DNA from 3 places in the Dechloromonas aromatica RCB genome. Region 2 is predicted to be linked to each of the others. Evidence: predicted binding sites of a transcription regulator. Region 2 holds the regulator's gene; each other region holds the start of a gene.
The links. Region 2 encodes sigma-54, which starts transcription at its own class of promoters, with help from an activator protein. Its sites were predicted from a motif close to TGGCACGCTTNCTGCTNA; they were not measured.

Region 1 (5,549 bases), 940 kb from region 2:
TTTCATTAGGCGCGGTCGAGAAACCGTAGGTGAAGACAAAGGCCATCAGGAAGGCAACGGTCAGCGCACCGAGGAAATTGCCGGTAAAGACAACACCCCAGTTTCTCAAAATTCCCTTGATGGTCACGCCCGGACGCTTGTCGAGCCAGGCCAGGGGCGTCAAAACGAAGACGCCGGTGAGCAGGTCAAAACCCAGCAGGTAAAGCATGCAGAAGCCAACCGGGAAGAGGATGGCGCCGACCAGCGCCTGACCGGTCATGACCGAGGCCGTTACGGCGAACACAGCCGCCAGCGCGAGGATGGCACCGGCCATATAGGCGCGGATCAACGAGTCACGGGTGGACATGTAGATTTTTGATTCGCCCGCATCCACCATTTTGGTGACGAATTCTGAAGGTACCAGGTAAGCCATTTTGAGTCCCTTGATCTTGCTGTGGCAGCCACAGCGTGAAGTTTTAACTTGAGAAGAAGTGCGGCGCCTGCCGCCCCTATTCGCTGCCGAGGCGAAGCGCCGTCTCGGGCGGAGCATTCTGGATTTGATATTCGACCATCCGGATCGCCGTCAGGATGTCCGCCTTGGGCTGCGCGCAGATGTACTTGTCAGCCTGGGAAAAAACTGTCCGCAAACGCCGTTTTTCGGGTTCGCCAAAGGGGTGCCCATTGGCAACCGCCAGCAGCAAATCCTGGATGCCGCTATAAAAATTGATCGAGCGGCGATCCTTGTTGATATACGCCAGTGCCAGGGCAACGTTGAAAACACCGGCGACCGAAGCGACATGCTGGTTATCCCACTCACCGGTTGCCAGCAGGAGCGACAGGTGGAGATGTGGAATCAGCATGATGTGCACTTCTTCCGGTTCGGTGATGCCGAAGTCGGCGCCGAGGAAACGGTTGATTTTGCGATGACCTGAAAAAGACATTTGACTCGCCAGTTTCTTCAATGGGCCGGATGACAGCCTGTCATCCGGCGTTTTGCCTGAAAAGGCTCCGGTCAGACGGACAGGTAGACCTGCCCGCCCTCGACCTTGACCTCGAACTTGGTGCAACCACCGACATCCGGTGCCACCGCCTTGCCGTCTTCCAGCCCGATGTTCCAGCCGTGCAGCGGGCAAGTCACCCGCTTGCCATGAACGATGCCCTGCGACAGAGGACCGCCCTTGTGCGGGCATTTATCGTGCATGGCGAACACCTGGTCATCGGAGGTACGGAAGATGGCAATGTCTCCACCAGTGGCCGGCTTGATGATGCGCGAGCCTAATTGCGGGATGTCTTCCAGCAGGCAAATCAGTTTCCAGTTACTCATTTTTCTATCCTCTTTTTTCTGAATGCTCAGGCTTCAACCATGATGGGAATGAACTGCTTGATCGCTTCCGGCTCGCGGGAGGTGGCCCACGGGTCCTTGGCATCCTTCAGCGAGTCGAGCAGCGCGGCGTAGAGCGCCTTGCGACCCTCTTCATCCTCGAGAATCCTGCCCTTGATGTAGTCCATGCCAACGCGCTCCAGGTAGTGGCAGGTGCGCTCCAGATACCAGCCTTCGAGGCGGTAGAGTTGCAGGAAGGCGCCGGAATATTCCATGACGTCCTCGTCCGATGACACCTTGCACAGGAACTGGGCGACTTCGGTCTTGATGCCGCCGTTACCGGCGATGTAGATCTCGTAGCCGGAATCGACACCGATGATGCCGACGTCCTTGATGCCGGCTTCGGCACAGTTACGCGGGCAGCCGGAGACGGCCAGCTTGACCTTATGCGGTGCGTACATGTCGAACAGCATCTTTTCCAGCTTGACGCCCATCGACATCGCCAGTTGCGTACCGAAGCGGCAGTGCTCCATGCCGACGCAAGTCTTCACGGTGCGGATCGACTTGCCGTAGGCGTGGCCGGAAACCATGCCGGCGGCGTTGAGGTCGGCCCACATGGCCGGCAGGTCTTCCTTCTTGACGCCGAGCAGGTCAATACGCTGGCCGCCGGTCACCTTGACGGTCGGCACGTTGTACTTCTCGGCGGCATCGGCAATGGCGCGCAGTTCCTTGGGGTTGGTCAGACCGCCCCACATGCGCGGCACGACCGAGTAGGTACCGTCCTTCTGGATGTTGGCGTGTGAACGCTCGTTGATGAAGCGCGATTGCGGATCGTCCTTGGCTTCATGCGGCCAGGTCGAAATCAGGTAGTAATTGACGGCCGGGCGGCACTTGTCGCAGCCGTTCGGCGTCTTCCACTCCAGCGCCGCGAAGACGGCTTCCTTGGTGATCAGGTGCTGGTTCAGGATGGCTTCACGCACCGCCTTATGCGACTGCTCGGTACAGCCACAGACCGGTTTCTTGTCGGAAGCAGCAGGCGTGTAGGCGCCGCCGATGGTCGAAGCAAGAATCTGCTCGACCAGACCAGCGCAGGAACCGCAGGAAGAGGCTGCCTTGGTGTGCTTCTTCACCTCGTCCAGCGTGAAGAGCCCCTTGGCCTTGATCGCCTGGACGATGACGCCCTTGGTGATGCCGTTACAGCCGCAGACCTCTGCGCTGTCGGGCATGTCGGCCGCTTTGCTATTGCCGGCATGGCCGACGTCACCAACCAGCGACTGGCCGAAAATCAGCTGGTCGCGGATGTCGTGAATGTCGCGGCCGTCCTTCAGCAACTGGAAGTACCACGGGCCATCTGCCGTATCGCCGTACATGACGCCGCCGACCAGCTTGTTGTCCTTGAGCACCAGCTTCTTGTACACGCCGCCGTAAGGGTCGTTGAGGACGATTTCCTCGGTGCCCTCGCCGCCCATGTAGTTGCCGGCCGAGAAGAGGTCAATGCCGGTGACTTTCAGCTTGGTTGAAGTCACCGAACCGGTGTAACGGCCAATGCCGTAGCCAGCCAGATGGTTGGCGGCGACCTTGGCCTGTTCAAACAGCGGGGCGACCAGGCCATAGGCAATGCCACGGTGCGTCACGCACTCGCCAACGGCATAAACCTTCGGGTCGTAGGTCTGCATGGTGTCATTCACCACGATGCCGCGGTTGCAGTAGATACCGGAAGACTCAGCCAGCGCATAGTTCGGGCGGATGCCGGCGGCCATCACGACGAGGTCGGCCGGGATAGTCATGCCGTCCTTGAAGCGCACGGCGGCAACGCGGCCAGACTCGCCCTGGACCAGCATTTCGGTCTGTTTCTGGAGCAGGAACTTGAGGCCCTTGTCTTCCAGCGACTTCTGCAACATCTTGCCGGCGACTTCGTCGAGCTGACGCTCGAGCAGCCACGGGCCAAGGTGCACCACGGTCACATCCATACCGCGAAGCTTCAGGCCGTTGGCGGCTTCCAGACCGAGCAGGCCGCCACCGATAACCACCGCGTGCTTGTGCAGCTTGGCGGCTTCGATCATCTCGTCGGTGTCTTTAATGTCACGGTATCCAATGACACCCGGCAGATCGTTGCCCGGAATCGGCAGCATGAAGGGCGTCGAGCCGGTGGCGATCAGCAGGCGGTCGTATTCTTCTTCGGTGCCGTCTTCAGCGATGACCTTGCGCTTGACGCGATCGATCGTCTTGATCTGCTTGCCGGTATGCAGCTTGATGTTGTTTTCCTTGTACCACTCGAGTTCGTTGAGGACGATCTCGGAGATGGTCATTTCGCCGGCGAGGACCGGGGAAAGCAGGATGCGGTTGTAGTTCGGGTGCGGCTCAGCGCCGAAGATGGTGATGTCGTAGTGATCAGGCTTGATCTTCAGCAGCTCTTCGACGGTGCGGACACCGGCCATGCCATTGCCGATCAGGACGAGACGAGGTTTACTCATTTTTGGCTCCAACGTTGCGCGCACCCGGGGGTGCAAAATTCATTTCAGCGCATGACGTCGTTGCCATCGGGCCGCCTTCGTTGGCGGGGAATTCGCTGCTCCGATGCTGTTATTGCAATCAGCGTGCCAAGGTTCTATTTCATTGATTTATATGGATTTATAAAAACAAGCCATGAACGCGTCGCACCAAATTCGTGCATCAACCGCCATCCCGGTGCAGCCCGGGTGCATTCATGCCAATCACGGAAGTATTCTTTCAGGCGCCGGGGCAAGGAGTTTTTTCCTGAAGCGCAGCGGCGCAGAACATGGCAAAACCCAGGCTCGACCTTAAGCCTGAGAACTGCCGTGCATGCGACCGGAATCAGTTGCCGCCGACCAGCAAACCCGTCGACTCAACGGCCACAATGGCCTTGGCCTGATTGAAATCCTCGGCATACCCGCTGGCAAACAACAGGCAGGCCAGCTGGTTGGCAATCGGTTTGGGCAGGGGAACCTGCTTGTCGAGGATGCGGCGTATCCATTTCGCCGTGCTGACTGCATCCGAAGCTTCGGGGAGGTTAGGCAGGGAACGCAGGCTTTCGTGTTCGGCTTCGAACAGGGCCTCAACCATGCCGCCATGGATGTACTCGAGACGCGGGCGGCGCTTCGGGTTGGCAAACGGTTCGCCTTCCGTCCCTCGCAGCAACAGCCCGCGCTGGCCCCGCGCCAGCAAAATGTTGCGCATCAGGTCGAGAAACTCGGGGTGAGTAGCCGGCGCGACCATGACCGCATCGCCCCGGAAAGGATTGATCAGCTTGACCAGGCTGTGCGCGCTGTTGCGCACCCCCATCCGGCTGCGCAGGGCCAGCAGGTTATGGATGCCGGGACACATGGCGCTAAGCGGCAGGAATGCCAGGCCTTTTTCTTCCAGCGCGACCTGAGCCTGGGTGGCCGAGGCCATGGGCATGATGCCCAGCTCCCGGAAAATATGCGCCGTCGTCACCCGTCCGAAGCCTTCGAGCAAACCATGCACCACGACGGGCACACCAAAGCGCTGCAGGAGCAGCGCCAGCAGCGGCGTCAGGTTCGCTTCCTTGCGGGCGCCGTTATAGGTTGGCAGCGCCACCGGCCGGACGCGGCCATGCGGCATGTCGAGCAGGTTCGTCCGGTCATCGATGGCCCCCAGGAAGCCGAGCATTTCGTCGAGCGACTCGCCCTTGACCCGCAGGCCAAGGATGATCGCGCCCATTTCGAGATCGGGCACACCGCCGTCGAGCATCGCCGCGTAGAGCTGCTGCGCGTCGTCGCGCGGCAAATCGCGCGCGCCTTCGGCGCCGCGACCAATCTCCTTGATGTATTGTGCGTAGCTCAAAGTCTCCTCCAGTCGCGGTCAGGCTGCCGCTGCAGTTTTTTTGGTTTGCTCGGCAAGCATGCGCTTGATATCCGGCACGCATGAACCGCAAAAGGTTCCACACTTAAGATTCTGCTGGAGTTTCGGCAAATCTGCACCGTTTTCCAGTTCCTTACGGATTTGCACATCACTGACGTCGGCACACTTGCAGACGATATTGCGCGGTGCCATGCTGACCGGCGGTTTCGCGGTCGGCGCCAGAGCGAAGCGGATCAGGCTGGCATCCAGCTCATCCTCGGCCATCGCCTGCTTGAGCCAGGCTTGAGCCAGCGTCTCGCCAACCAGACGGACGCCAATCAGGCGCCCCTCCTGGGCAATCGCCTTCTTGGCCACCTTGCGCGTCGCATCAATATAGACGATAGCGCCGTCAGCTCCGTCCAGACCG
Region 2 (5,549 bases):
GTGGCCGACCAGATCTGCGCCGTAGTTGTTCGACCCCTTGATTTCAATCCGGCGATCAGCCTGGTGGCCAATGTGCCAGTTCAATAGCAGTTTGTCGCGGTTGTCCTCATAGAGCTGTACAAGGTTAACGTGACGCACAGACGTTTCTCAGGACTGAAACAGTGCAAGGACGGCCGCAGAATCAGGGGCAAGTTGCAGCTTTTCGCGGAATGCCCGATCGGAAAAACGCTGGGCAAGTTCGGAAAGAATCTGCAGATGCTGCTCGGTAGCCTGCTCGGGAACGAGCAGGACGAAAAGAAGATCGACCGGACGACCATCCGGCGAATCGAAGGGAACAGGTGTCGCCAGGCGCATAAATGCACCGGCTGCCTGCTTGAGACCTTTAATCCGGCCATGGGGAATCGCGACCCCCTGACCCAGTCCGGTAGAGCCCAGTTTTTCGCGGGCGAAGAGGCTGTCAAAGATTGTTGAGCGCGCCAGTCCGAGTCGAGTTTCGAAGAGAATTCCCGCCTGTTCGAAAACCCGTTTTTTGCTGCTCGCTTCAAGATCGAGCAATACCTGGTCAGCGGTCAGAAGATTGATAAGAGGGTTCATAGGGAAGGGTAATAAAGCAAGGCCGCAGCCATGGCTGCGGCCTGTCGGCGCTTATTCAGCAGCGTCAATCAGTCCCGGCTTGTCACCGCGATGGTGATCCTGAACCTTTTGCTTGTATTTCTGAACTTGGCGGTCCAGCTTGTCGAACAGCGCATCAATGGCAGCGTACAGGTCGTCGCCGGACTCTTCGGCATGCATGTCCTTGCCTGGCACGTGCACAGTCACTTCCGCTTTCTGCTTCAGCTTTTCGACGGACAAAACGACGCTAACGCCGGTTACCTTGTCGAAATGACGGACCACGGGATCCAGCTTGTTTTCGACGTATTCGCGCAGGGCGGGGGTAACTTCGATGTGGTGACCACTAATCTGCAGATTCACTTTTTTCTCCTCTCTCTACAGGGTCTTGCGTAAATTGACCGGGGGGATGTTGAGCGACTCGCGGTATTTGGCAACCGTCCGTCGGGCAACTACGATTCCCTGCTGGCCTAGTATTTCGGATAATTGGCTATCCGACAAGGGCTTCTTGCCATCCTCAGCCGCAATCAATTGCTTGATCAGGGCGCGGATGGCCGTAGCAGAACAAGCACCACCGCTATCGGTGGAGACATGGCTGCCAAAGAAGTATTTCAGTTCGAAGATACCGCGCGGTGTCGCCATGTATTTCTGGCTGGTCACCCGCGATACAGTCGACTCGTGCAGGCCGAGAATATCGGCGATTTCACGCAGCACCAGCGGCCGCATGGCCACTTCGCCGTGTTCGAAGAACTGGCGCTGGCGATCGACAATGGTCTGCGTGACACGGTGTATGGTTTCGAAGCGCTGCTGGACATTCTTGATCAGCCAGCGCGCCTCCTGCAACTGCGTAGATAGATTGCCGTTGCCCCGCCGCTGCTTGGCGAGAATTTCGGCATACAGACGGTTGATGCGCAACCGAGGGTAGGCATCCGGATTGATGTAGGCGGTCCACTTGCCCTTTAGCTTCTTCACGATCACATCCGGCGTGATGTAGCGCGCTTCAATCTGGGCATACCCGGCAGCTGGCCGTGGGTTGAGGCTGGTGATCAGGCTGTGCGCCGCCTTCAAAGCCTCGTCATCGCAACCTGTCAGACGACGAATCTTGGCGAAATCACGGGCGGCGAGCAGTTCGAGATGCTTGTCGACAATAGCCAGGGCCAGTGTACGTTCGGCACATACCGGCAAAACCTTGAGCTGAAGCTGCAGGCATTCCTGAAGACTGCGGGCACCAATGCCGATCGGGTCGAAATTCTGGATATGGCGCAGCGCAATTTCCAGCTCTTCGATTTCAATTTCGTATTCCGGCGGCAGGGTTTCCCACAACTCGACCAGCGGCGCCGAGAGATAGCCATCATCATCGAGTGCTTCGATCAGGAAACGCACCAGACTGCGGTCGCGCTCCGATAGCTGGGTCATGCCCAGTTGCCAGCCCAGATGGTCACGCAGGCTGACGTTGGCCGCATGGATGTCGCGGGAATCGCTATCGTCGTCTTCATCGCGACCGGCGCCGGTAAAGGTCCCGGCATCGGAGGCCCAGCGGTCATCGTCCACCTCCGACGGAGCCGATGGCACATCCTGCTCGCGTTCCTCGCGGGCATCCCGTTCTTCCCGCTCAACCTTTTGCTCGCGCTCACCTTCGTTGCTTTGGGGCGCGTCGAACTGCTGGGCGGCTGAGAAATTATCCCCGCCATGCTCGTCTTCGCGTTCCAGCATGGGATTTTCGAGCAGATAACGCTCGATTTCCTGTTGCATTTCCACCGTCGACAACTGAAGTAGCTTGATCGACTGCTGGAGCTGAGGAGTCAGCGCCAGATGCTGGGATAGTTTTAGCTGGAGAGCGGGCTTCATCGGATAGTGTCGGGTGGGGTCTGTCGGTTAGAGCCTGAAATGCTCGCCGAGATAAACCTTCCGTACGCTTTCATTCTCCACGATTTCGGCCGGCCGTCCAGCGGCCAATACATTTCCGGCGTTGATAATGTAGGCGTGGTCGCAGATACCAAGGGTTTCGCGGACATTGTGGTCGGTGATCAGGACACCAATGCCACGCTCTTTCAAGAAGCGAATGATCTTCTGGATTTCGAGCACGGCAATCGGGTCAACCCCGGCAAAAGGCTCATCGAGCAGGATAAAACGCGGATTGGTGGCCAGGGCGCGGGCAATTTCAACCCGCCGACGCTCACCGCCGGATAATGCAGAGGCATTGACGTGGCGGACATGTCCAACGTGCAGTTCGTTGAGCAGCCCTTCCAGCCGGTCATTTAATTCAGCCTCAGGCAGCTTGAGCAATTCGAGAACGGCGCGGATGTTTTCCTCGACGTTCAGCTTGCGGAAAACAGAGGCTTCCTGCGGCAGGTAGGACAAACCGAGACGGGCCCGACTGTGCATCGGCAGATGGGTCAGTCGGTTGTCGTCGATGTAGACCTCGCCACCATCGGCCGCCACCAAACCGACGATCATGTAGAAACAGGTGGTCTTGCCGGCGCCATTCGGGCCGAGAAGGCCGACAACCTCGCCGGATTTGACCTCGAAGGAAACATCTTCGACGACCGTCCGCGTCTTGTAGCGTTTTTTCAGGTTGTTGGCCGAAAGTTTGGCGACTGGGCTATTCATTGATCGACTCCGCGCATCACCCGGCGAATGGCATCACCGGAAAAACCGCGATATTGCAGGAAACGCATCTGTTTGGCACGCTCTTCGGCAGATTCCGGCAGATGGCCGAATTTCTTTGCCCAAATAGCCCGGCAGCGATCCGTCTCGTCGCCGGCTTCCGGCAAGGCGGTGGCGATGTCATCATCACCGACGCCTTTTTGCCGAAGCTCCTGCTTCAGGCGGGCATTTCCGTAGCGACCGGCTCGCGCCACGACACGCTGGGTGGCGTAGCGGTGATCGGAAAGCAGGCGTTCGGCCTGCAGGGTGTCGAGTACGCCGTCGAGTTCCTCCTCGAACTCGGCGTGCGCCGCGAGCTTGGCCTTCAACTCGGCCCGGCAGTAATCACGCCGGGTCAGGAGTTGCAGGGCGCGCACGCGCAACTGCGTCGCGCCGGACTGCAGCCCGGCGCTTCCTCGCCCTGACTTTGAGCGGCGCTCGACAGCGCCAGAGTCGGGCTCTGTCTCGCGAAGCCCGTCATTAACGACGGGACTTCCGCTCGACGCCTGGTCAGGCATCCGCTGCCTTGGCCGCCTTGACCGGCTTGATCACGTTGGTGCTGGCAGCCTCACGAATGCCGGCTTCGATTTCCTGGGCGATTTCCGGATTGGCTTTCAGGAATTCACGGGCATTGTCCTTGCCCTGGCCGATCTTTTCGCCCTTGTAGGCATACCAGGCACCGGACTTGTCGACCAGTTTGTGGGCAACACCCATTTCGACGATTTCGCCCTGGCGGGAAATACCCTCGCCGTAGAGGATGTCGAAAATGGCTTCGCGGAAGGGTGGGGCGACCTTGTTCTTGACGACCTTGACCTTGGTTTCGCTGCCGATGACTTCGTCACCCTTCTTGATCGCGCCGATACGGCGGATGTCGAGGCGGACGGAGGCGTAGAACTTGAGCGCATTGCCACCAGTGGTGGTTTCCGGCGAACCGAACATGACGCCGATCTTCATCCGGATCTGGTTGATGAAGATGACCAGCGTGTTGGTCTTCTTGATATTGGCAGTCAGCTTGCGCAGGGCCTGCGACATCAGGCGGGCATGCAGGCCGACCATCTGGTCGCCCATTTCGCCTTCGATTTCGGCGCGCGGGGTAAGGGCGGCGACCGAGTCGACGACGATGATGTCGACTGAGCCGGAGCGGACCAGCATGTCAGCAATTTCGAGGGCCTGTTCGCCGGTATCCGGCTGCGAGATCAGCAGGTCGCCGACATTGACGCCGAGCTTCTGGGCATATTGCGGATCGAGCGCGTGTTCGGCGTCGATGAAGGCGGCAACGCCACCGAGCTTCTGCATTTCGGCCACGACCTGCAGACAGAGCGTGGTCTTGCCGGAGGATTCCGGACCATAGATTTCAACGACACGGCCGCGTGGCAGACCGCCAACGCCCAGCGCAATGTCCAGACCGAGCGAACCGGTCGACACGACCTGAATGCCTTCGTCGATTTCGGCATCGCCCATCTTCATGATGGAGCCTTTGCCGAATTGCTTTTCGATCTGTTGCAGTGCTGCGGCGAGCGCTTTTGCCTTGTTGTCGTCCATGGTGTTACCTCGAAAATTTGAGCGGATTATGGCACAGGGGCCGAAGATGGAATAGAAATTGCAGGAATCGTTTTGTTTCGCCGGGCGACGAACGCGGTATATTTCTCGCCGAACCGAATTCAGAATTACTGTGTATAAATACAGTACATTGTTCCACCTTTTCTTGGCAAGAAAATTCTTCATGCTGATCAGATGCTTATCCATTTTTGCCCTGTTTTTTGCGTCTGCCGTGGCAATTGCTGAACCGGCCCCCTGGTATTGGTGGGTCAGCCAGCTGGACGGCACGAGGGTCTGCAACCAGACCTCGCTTGGTAGCGGCTGGACCTGGGAGCCGACGCCTTTCAAGGACGCCCGCTGCCGCGTTCGGCTCTGAGCGTGGCGATCGCTTATTTGCCGCCACCGGCCGGTATTTCGCCGGTCATTTTTGCCGATGAGTGGCTGATTGTTGCCGACAAGCCGGCCGAGCTTCTGTCCGTGCCCGGTCGGGGTGCTGGCATGGACGATTGCCTGGTGACACGCGTCCAGAACGAATACCCGGATGCGCTCAGCGTCCATCGACTGGATATGTCCACCTCCGGCCTGCTGGTCCTGGCCCGCGGCAAGGAAATACACCGGCAGCTGTCACGTCTGTTTCAGGACAGGCAGGTCAGCAAGCGCTATATCGCTGTCGTCGATGGACTGCTGGCCGAGGAGGTCGGCGAGATTGATCTGCCCCTGATCTGCGACTGGCCGAACCGCCCCCGGCAAATGGT
Region 3 (5,549 bases), 2.0 Mb from region 2:
CGACCGATTCGGCGTCGAGGTGGTTGGTCGGTTCGTCGAGCAGCAGCATGTCCGGCTTGGCCAGCAGTAGCTTGCACAGCGCAACGCGGCGCTTTTCACCGCCGGACAGGTTGCCGATCACGGCATCCCAGGGCGGCAGGCGCAGCGCATCGGCGGCCAGTTCCATCTGGGCTTCGGTATCGGAGCCGGCGGTGGCGATGATGGCCTCCAGGCGAGCTTGTTCCTCGGCCAGCTTGTCGAAATCGGCTTCCGGGTCGGCATAAGCGGCATAGACTTCATCGAGCTTGGCCTGGGCCTGCATCACTTCGCCGAGCGCGGATTCGACTTCCTCGCGTACGGTCTTGGCCGGATCGAGTTGCGGTTCCTGCGGCAGGTAGCCAATGGAAACGCCGGCCAGATGCTGGACTTCGCCGTCGTATTCCTTGTCTACGCCGGCCATGATCTTCAGTACGGTCGACTTGCCCGAACCGTTCAGGCCGAGCAGGCCGATCTTGGCGCCGGGGAAGAAGGAGAGGGAAATATCCTTGATGATCTGACGCTTGGGCGGGACGATCTTGCTGACGCGGAGCATCGACATTACATATTGTGCCATTCGCTTGCCTGTTGTTTATGGGTGGGATTTTTTGATCTGCGAAGTCTACGGGGCTTCAATGCAAATGACCAGCCTCCCGAATGTCGGGGGCTGGTCATTGTTGGTTTGAGTTGAGGAGGAAGCTAAAAGTGGAGGTTGCCGAGCGTACGATGCAGCAGGATGGCTGGTGCTTCTACCCGCGGGCAGGTACGGAGCGATCCGACTTGTGTAAAGCCAAGCTGCCGCCGGTAATAGCCGGCGTGCCGGGGATTGACTTCGATGACGACATCGGTGCCGCCAAAAACCGCTCTGGCGTACTGGTAGGCGGCTCGAAAGAGCGAGTGCAGCAATTCCGGGTCATGGCAATCGAGATCGACCGCCAGGCGAGTAACTTCGCAGATCACCCTGGCCGGTTTGCGTAGCCCGGCCATCTCCTGGCCGTAAAGCGTATCGGCCAGCAAACCCTCGCTGGAATCACGCGAAGCGGTCAGCGTTGCCACCAGATCACGGTCTTGCCAGGCGCCGAGCGTGACGTGGTTGGGATCGCCAAGCTGCTGGCGGGGCGGAGAGAGGCGGTAACCGCGCCAGGAGTACATGCGTCGAACCAGCGCACCGCACGCCCGATTTTGCTGATATGTGACGGCCGGGGCAATCATCAATTCCGGCGAACCGGAATCAATGCCCGTGCCTATTTCAAGGTCACTAACGTCCGGCAACAAATGGGCGCCGAAGTGGCCTTTCGGGGGTGTGGATTTAGGTGGTGCTACATGATGCATGGATTGCATTCTATGGTCTGCCTAAAATGTAATCAACCAGCGACGGCGCTGAGGGAGATTGCCGGTTCCTCACGATGGTGGAACTGGCCCGATTTTTCGGCGGATATTGCGTTGATGTCGCCGCACAATTCTCCGCCTTCATCGATCACCAGCTTGCCGTAACGAATCTTGCCGCTGACCCGGCCGGTGGCGTGAATGATCAACTGGGAGCGTGCGGTCAGTTCGCCGTCAAAGCTGCCGTGAATTTCGGCAATGTCGATGCTGACCTTGCCGGAAAAAGCGCCTTTGTCGGCGATGCGAATAACCCGGCTATCCATGGTGGCTTCGACGCGACCTTCGACGACCAGCGTGTCGCAATCAAGAATTTCGGCCCCCTTGAGTTTGACGTCAGGACCGACGATCAAGCGGGCGCCCATCACGTTTTCGGAGGTGTTGGTGGCCTCCGGTTTTTCAGGGGGCGCCGGCGTTGGCGCCACTGCCACTGGTTCGGCGACTGGTTTCAGGTTAGCAGCGTTGGAGCCCAGGATGCTATTGACCTCCTTGCGGGTGATGGTGTCATTGCGATTGGTGATGGTGGGTTTGCTGAACATGGAAACTCCCGTTTTGAGGTTTGCGACGATTAACTGTCTGGGAGTCCATTGCGATAAGCGTGCCATGTATAAAAAAACAATTAAAAACAATGTATTGGTTAAATTATCTAAACCGTAATATTGAAATGCACGATGGTGCTGTCGTGTAATGGCGACAGGTTTATTTGGCATTTCCCGGAAAGCTGACTAGGCTATAAGGATTAGCTGTCGTTAAAATGCGACTTCGCTACAATCTATTGTTTATAAAAGATAATTTTTAAAAAAATTAGGGGCTTTTGAATCCTTGGTGATGGGTCGTTCAAGGAGAGGAATGGTCGATGCGGTTTACACTGGAGGTTTCCATATCAGTACGCGAATGAATCGAATTTCCTTCCGCCAGGGCATGCTGCTTGGCTTTGCACTGATTGTTTTGCTGCTTGGCGGTGCTGCGGTGCAAAGCTGGCTGGTTGTTGAACGGCTGGTTGAACAAAGCCGTCGCGGAAGCGAGCAGGCTATCCAGTTGACGGCAGCTATCCAGGAATTGGGGGAGCGCACGGTCGATATCGAACGCAGCGCGCGTCAGTATCTGGTTCTTGATAACCCGGTATTTCGTCAGCGTTTCGATGAACACCTGGCGCAATCGCTGGCAGTGATTGATCGCCTCGATGGCATGGCGGCCGAGCCGCTGCTTCCATTGCTGGGCGGCTGGCGCATGGTGGCCGAAGCGCTGCGTAGTGGCCTTGAGCAGAACATCCCGCAGGCCGAGATCATTCCCTTGTTGGCGCGCATGGCTGAATTGAACGACTTGCTGAGGCAGGGCGGGCAGCGCTGGATCGAGGCGCAGAACCGCAAGTCTCTTGAGGACCTTGAAGCCAATCGGCTCCGCCTCGGTGGACGGATCGGCCTGGCCTTGCTCGGGGCGTTGCTGGTAGCGCTGGCCATCGGCTGGTGGCTGGTGCGGCCGGTGCGCCACCTTGAGCAGGCGATCATCCGGCTCGGTGCCAGTCGCTTTGACGAAGCCGTCAAGGTCGGCGGTCCGGCCGACTTGCGGCAATTGGGCAAGCGCCTCGATTGGTTGCGGCAGCGTCTGGCCGATCTGGAATCCGATCGCGAGCGGGCCTTGCGCCATGTTTCGCACGAATTGAAAACCCCCTTGACCGCCTTGAAGGAGGGGATTTCACTGCTCCGTGAAGAGGTTCCGGGGCCGCTGGCTTCCGGTCAGCGCGAGGTGGTCGAGATCCTTCAGCACAATGTCCGTGGCTTGCAGGAGCAGATAGAAAGCCTGCTGACCCTCAATGCGGCGGCCTTCGAGGCGCGTCGCCTGCAGATCGCGCCGGTCAAGCCGCGCAAGCTATTGGCCTCGGTGGTGCAGCGCCGCGAGCTGCACAGTCAGTCCCGGCAGTTGAATATCGTCGTCGAGGCGCCTGATGAGCAGGCCATGCTTGATGCCGAGAAAATGACGGTTGTCCTCGATAACCTGTTATCGAATGCCATCGATTTCAGCCCGGAAGGCGGCGAGGTTCGCCTGCGGGCCTCTCATGCTGATGGCCTTTGGCGCTTTGAATGCATCGACCAGGGACCAGGCATCGCCGACGAAGACAGGCAGCGAATCTTCGATCCCTTCGTTCAGGGCCAGCGTGAGGCGCCAGCGCCGCGCCAAGGCAGCGGAGTTGGCCTGTCCATAGTGCGCGAACTCGTACGTGCCATGGGCGGTGCGGTCTATCTTGTCCCGCAATCGGCGGGCGCCCATTTTTGTGTGGAAATACCTGATGAGCAGTAATCGTAAAATATCTTTCATTAAGCTGGTGACGACGTTTTTCCTGGTGCTGGCGATTGCCGGTTGCACTACCGCGCCGCTAGCCAAAAAGCCGATCCGTGTCGACGAAACGACGCCCGAAGCGGCCCTCAGTTACAACCAGGGCCTGAGCAAAATAACGGCGGCGGAACTGGGTCGCGAGCGCATGGTGTTGAGCGCGGTGCCACAGACGCCCTATACCCAGGTCAGGATGGCCATGCTGCTTGGCCACCCGCGTGTGCAGCAGGATCTGGGCAAGGCGCTTGCCCTGCTCGATAACGTCCTCAAGTCCAACGATCCGGCGGCGGTGCCATTCCATCCGCTGGCCCGCTTGCTTTCCGACAACTACATCGAGCGTGCCAAGCTGGAAAACCAACTCGACAAACAGGGGCAGCAATTAAAGGATAGCCAGCGCAAGGCAAGCGAACTCCAGGAAAAACTCGACAGCCTGGCTGATATCGAACGGACACTGACGCCGCGGTCGCGAACGCCCCGGCCCGAAGGAGTCAAGCGATGATGGCGGCGCCATCCAAGGCGGTCGGTGCGCATGTGCTGGTAGTCGATGACGATGAGGATATTCTGCGCCTGCTGACCATGCGCTTGCGGGCGAGGGGGTTCCGGGTGTCTGCCGTTGGTTCGGCCGAGCAGGCGCTGGCCCAGATCGCCGTTGATCCGCCCCGGCTCGTCGTCAGCGATGTTCGTCTGCCCGGCCTGGATGGCCTGTCGCTGTTCGAAGAGATCCGCCGCACGCGGCCGACCTTGCCGGTCATTCTGCTTACGGCCCACGGCAATATTCCCGATGCCGTCGATGCCACCTCCCGCGGCGTCTTTGGCTACCTGACCAAGCCGTTCGATAGCCAGATCCTGCTCGAAAAGATTGATCGCGCCCTGCAACTCTCGGCACCGACGCCCCATGTTGGCGAACTGCCACCCGTCACTGCCGAGGGTGACGATGCCTGGATGGCCGGTGTTATTTTCCGTAGCAGCCGCATGGCCGAGTTGATGGCCGAAGCCCGCATGATTGCCGCCTCTGATGCCAGCGTGCTGATCCGTGGCGAAAGCGGCTCCGGCAAGGAGGTTCTGGCGCGAGCCATCCACCGGGCCAGTCCGCGTGCCAAGGGGCCGTTTATCGCCATCAACTGCGGCGCCATTCCTGAACAGCTGCTCGAGTCGGAATTGTTTGGCCACGCCAAGGGGGCCTTCACCGGCGCCGCAACCAATCGCGTTGGTCTGTTTCAGGCGGCCAATGGCGGCACGCTCTTCCTCGACGAAATCGGCGACATGCCGCTGGCCTTGCAGGTCAAGCTGCTGCGCGTGTTGCAGGAACGTGTTGTCCGGCCGGTGGGTACGACCAAGGCCGAGCCGGTGGATGTCCGCCTGCTGTCGGCCACCCATCGCGATCTCGATGCCGCCATGGCGCAAGGCCAGTTCCGCGAGGACCTCTATTACCGCCTCGATGTCGTTTCCCTGACCCTGCCGCGTCTCGATGAACGACGAGAAGACATTCCGCTGCTCGCTTCGCATTTTGTCCAATTGCTCGCCGGCAAATACGGCAAGCAGGTCAACGGCTTCGCTCCCGAGGCGCTGGAGGCCTTGGCGACCGCGGCCTGGCCGGGCAATGTCCGACAACTGTTCAACGTCGTCGAACAAAGCTGTGCGCTGACTTCGACGCCATTGATCCCGCTAACGCTAGTCCAGCGCGCCCTGCGGGTGCCAGCCATGGATGCCTTGACCTACGCTGACGCCAAGCAGCGCTTCGAGCGCAATTACCTCGTTCAGCTGCTCAAGCTGACCGATGGCAACGTTGCCGATGCGGCGCGCATTGCCGAACGCAACCG

Region 1: a site for sigma-54 is predicted at 3,886-3,903, ahead of nirB (nitrite reductase large subunit NirB). Genes of this name have one in related genera too.
Region 3: a site for sigma-54 is predicted at 1,985-2,002, ahead of DARO_RS09280 (polymer-forming cytoskeletal protein). Genes of this name have one in related genera too.

Annotation. Positions count from the first base shown of each region.
Region 1 is NC_007298.1:884,801-890,349, reverse strand. Features, by position in the region: gene DARO_RS04280 (formate/nitrite transporter family protein) at 1-412, opposite strand, end outside; gene DARO_RS04275 (hypothetical protein) at 489-920, opposite strand; gene nirD (nitrite reductase small subunit NirD) at 992-1,303, opposite strand; gene nirB (nitrite reductase large subunit NirB) at 1,330-3,774, opposite strand; gene ybiB (DNA-binding protein YbiB) at 4,136-5,125, opposite strand; gene DARO_RS04255 (nitrate reductase) at 5,144-5,549, opposite strand, start outside.
Region 2 is NC_007298.1:4,447,021-4,452,569, forward strand. Features, by position in the region: gene hprK (HPr(Ser) kinase/phosphatase) at 1-138, opposite strand, end outside; gene ptsN (PTS IIA-like nitrogen regulatory protein PtsN) at 148-594, opposite strand; gene hpf (ribosome hibernation-promoting factor, HPF/YfiA family) at 646-972, opposite strand; gene DARO_RS21130 (RNA polymerase factor sigma-54) at 988-2,457, opposite strand; gene lptB (LPS export ABC transporter ATP-binding protein) at 2,485-3,219, opposite strand; gene recX (recombination regulator RecX) at 3,216-3,632, opposite strand; gene recA (recombinase RecA) at 3,766-4,797, opposite strand; gene DARO_RS21150 (hypothetical protein) at 5,027-5,170, shown strand; gene DARO_RS21155 (pseudouridine synthase) at 5,173-5,549, shown strand, end outside.
Region 3 is NC_007298.1:1,936,669-1,942,217, forward strand. Features, by position in the region: gene ettA (energy-dependent translational throttle protein EttA) at 1-592, opposite strand, end outside; gene DARO_RS09275 (N-acyl amino acid synthase FeeM domain-containing protein) at 715-1,356, opposite strand; gene DARO_RS09280 (polymer-forming cytoskeletal protein) at 1,380-1,937, opposite strand; gene DARO_RS09285 (ATP-binding protein) at 2,293-3,696, shown strand; gene DARO_RS09290 (hypothetical protein) at 3,686-4,228, shown strand; gene DARO_RS09295 (sigma 54-interacting transcriptional regulator) at 4,225-5,549, shown strand, end outside.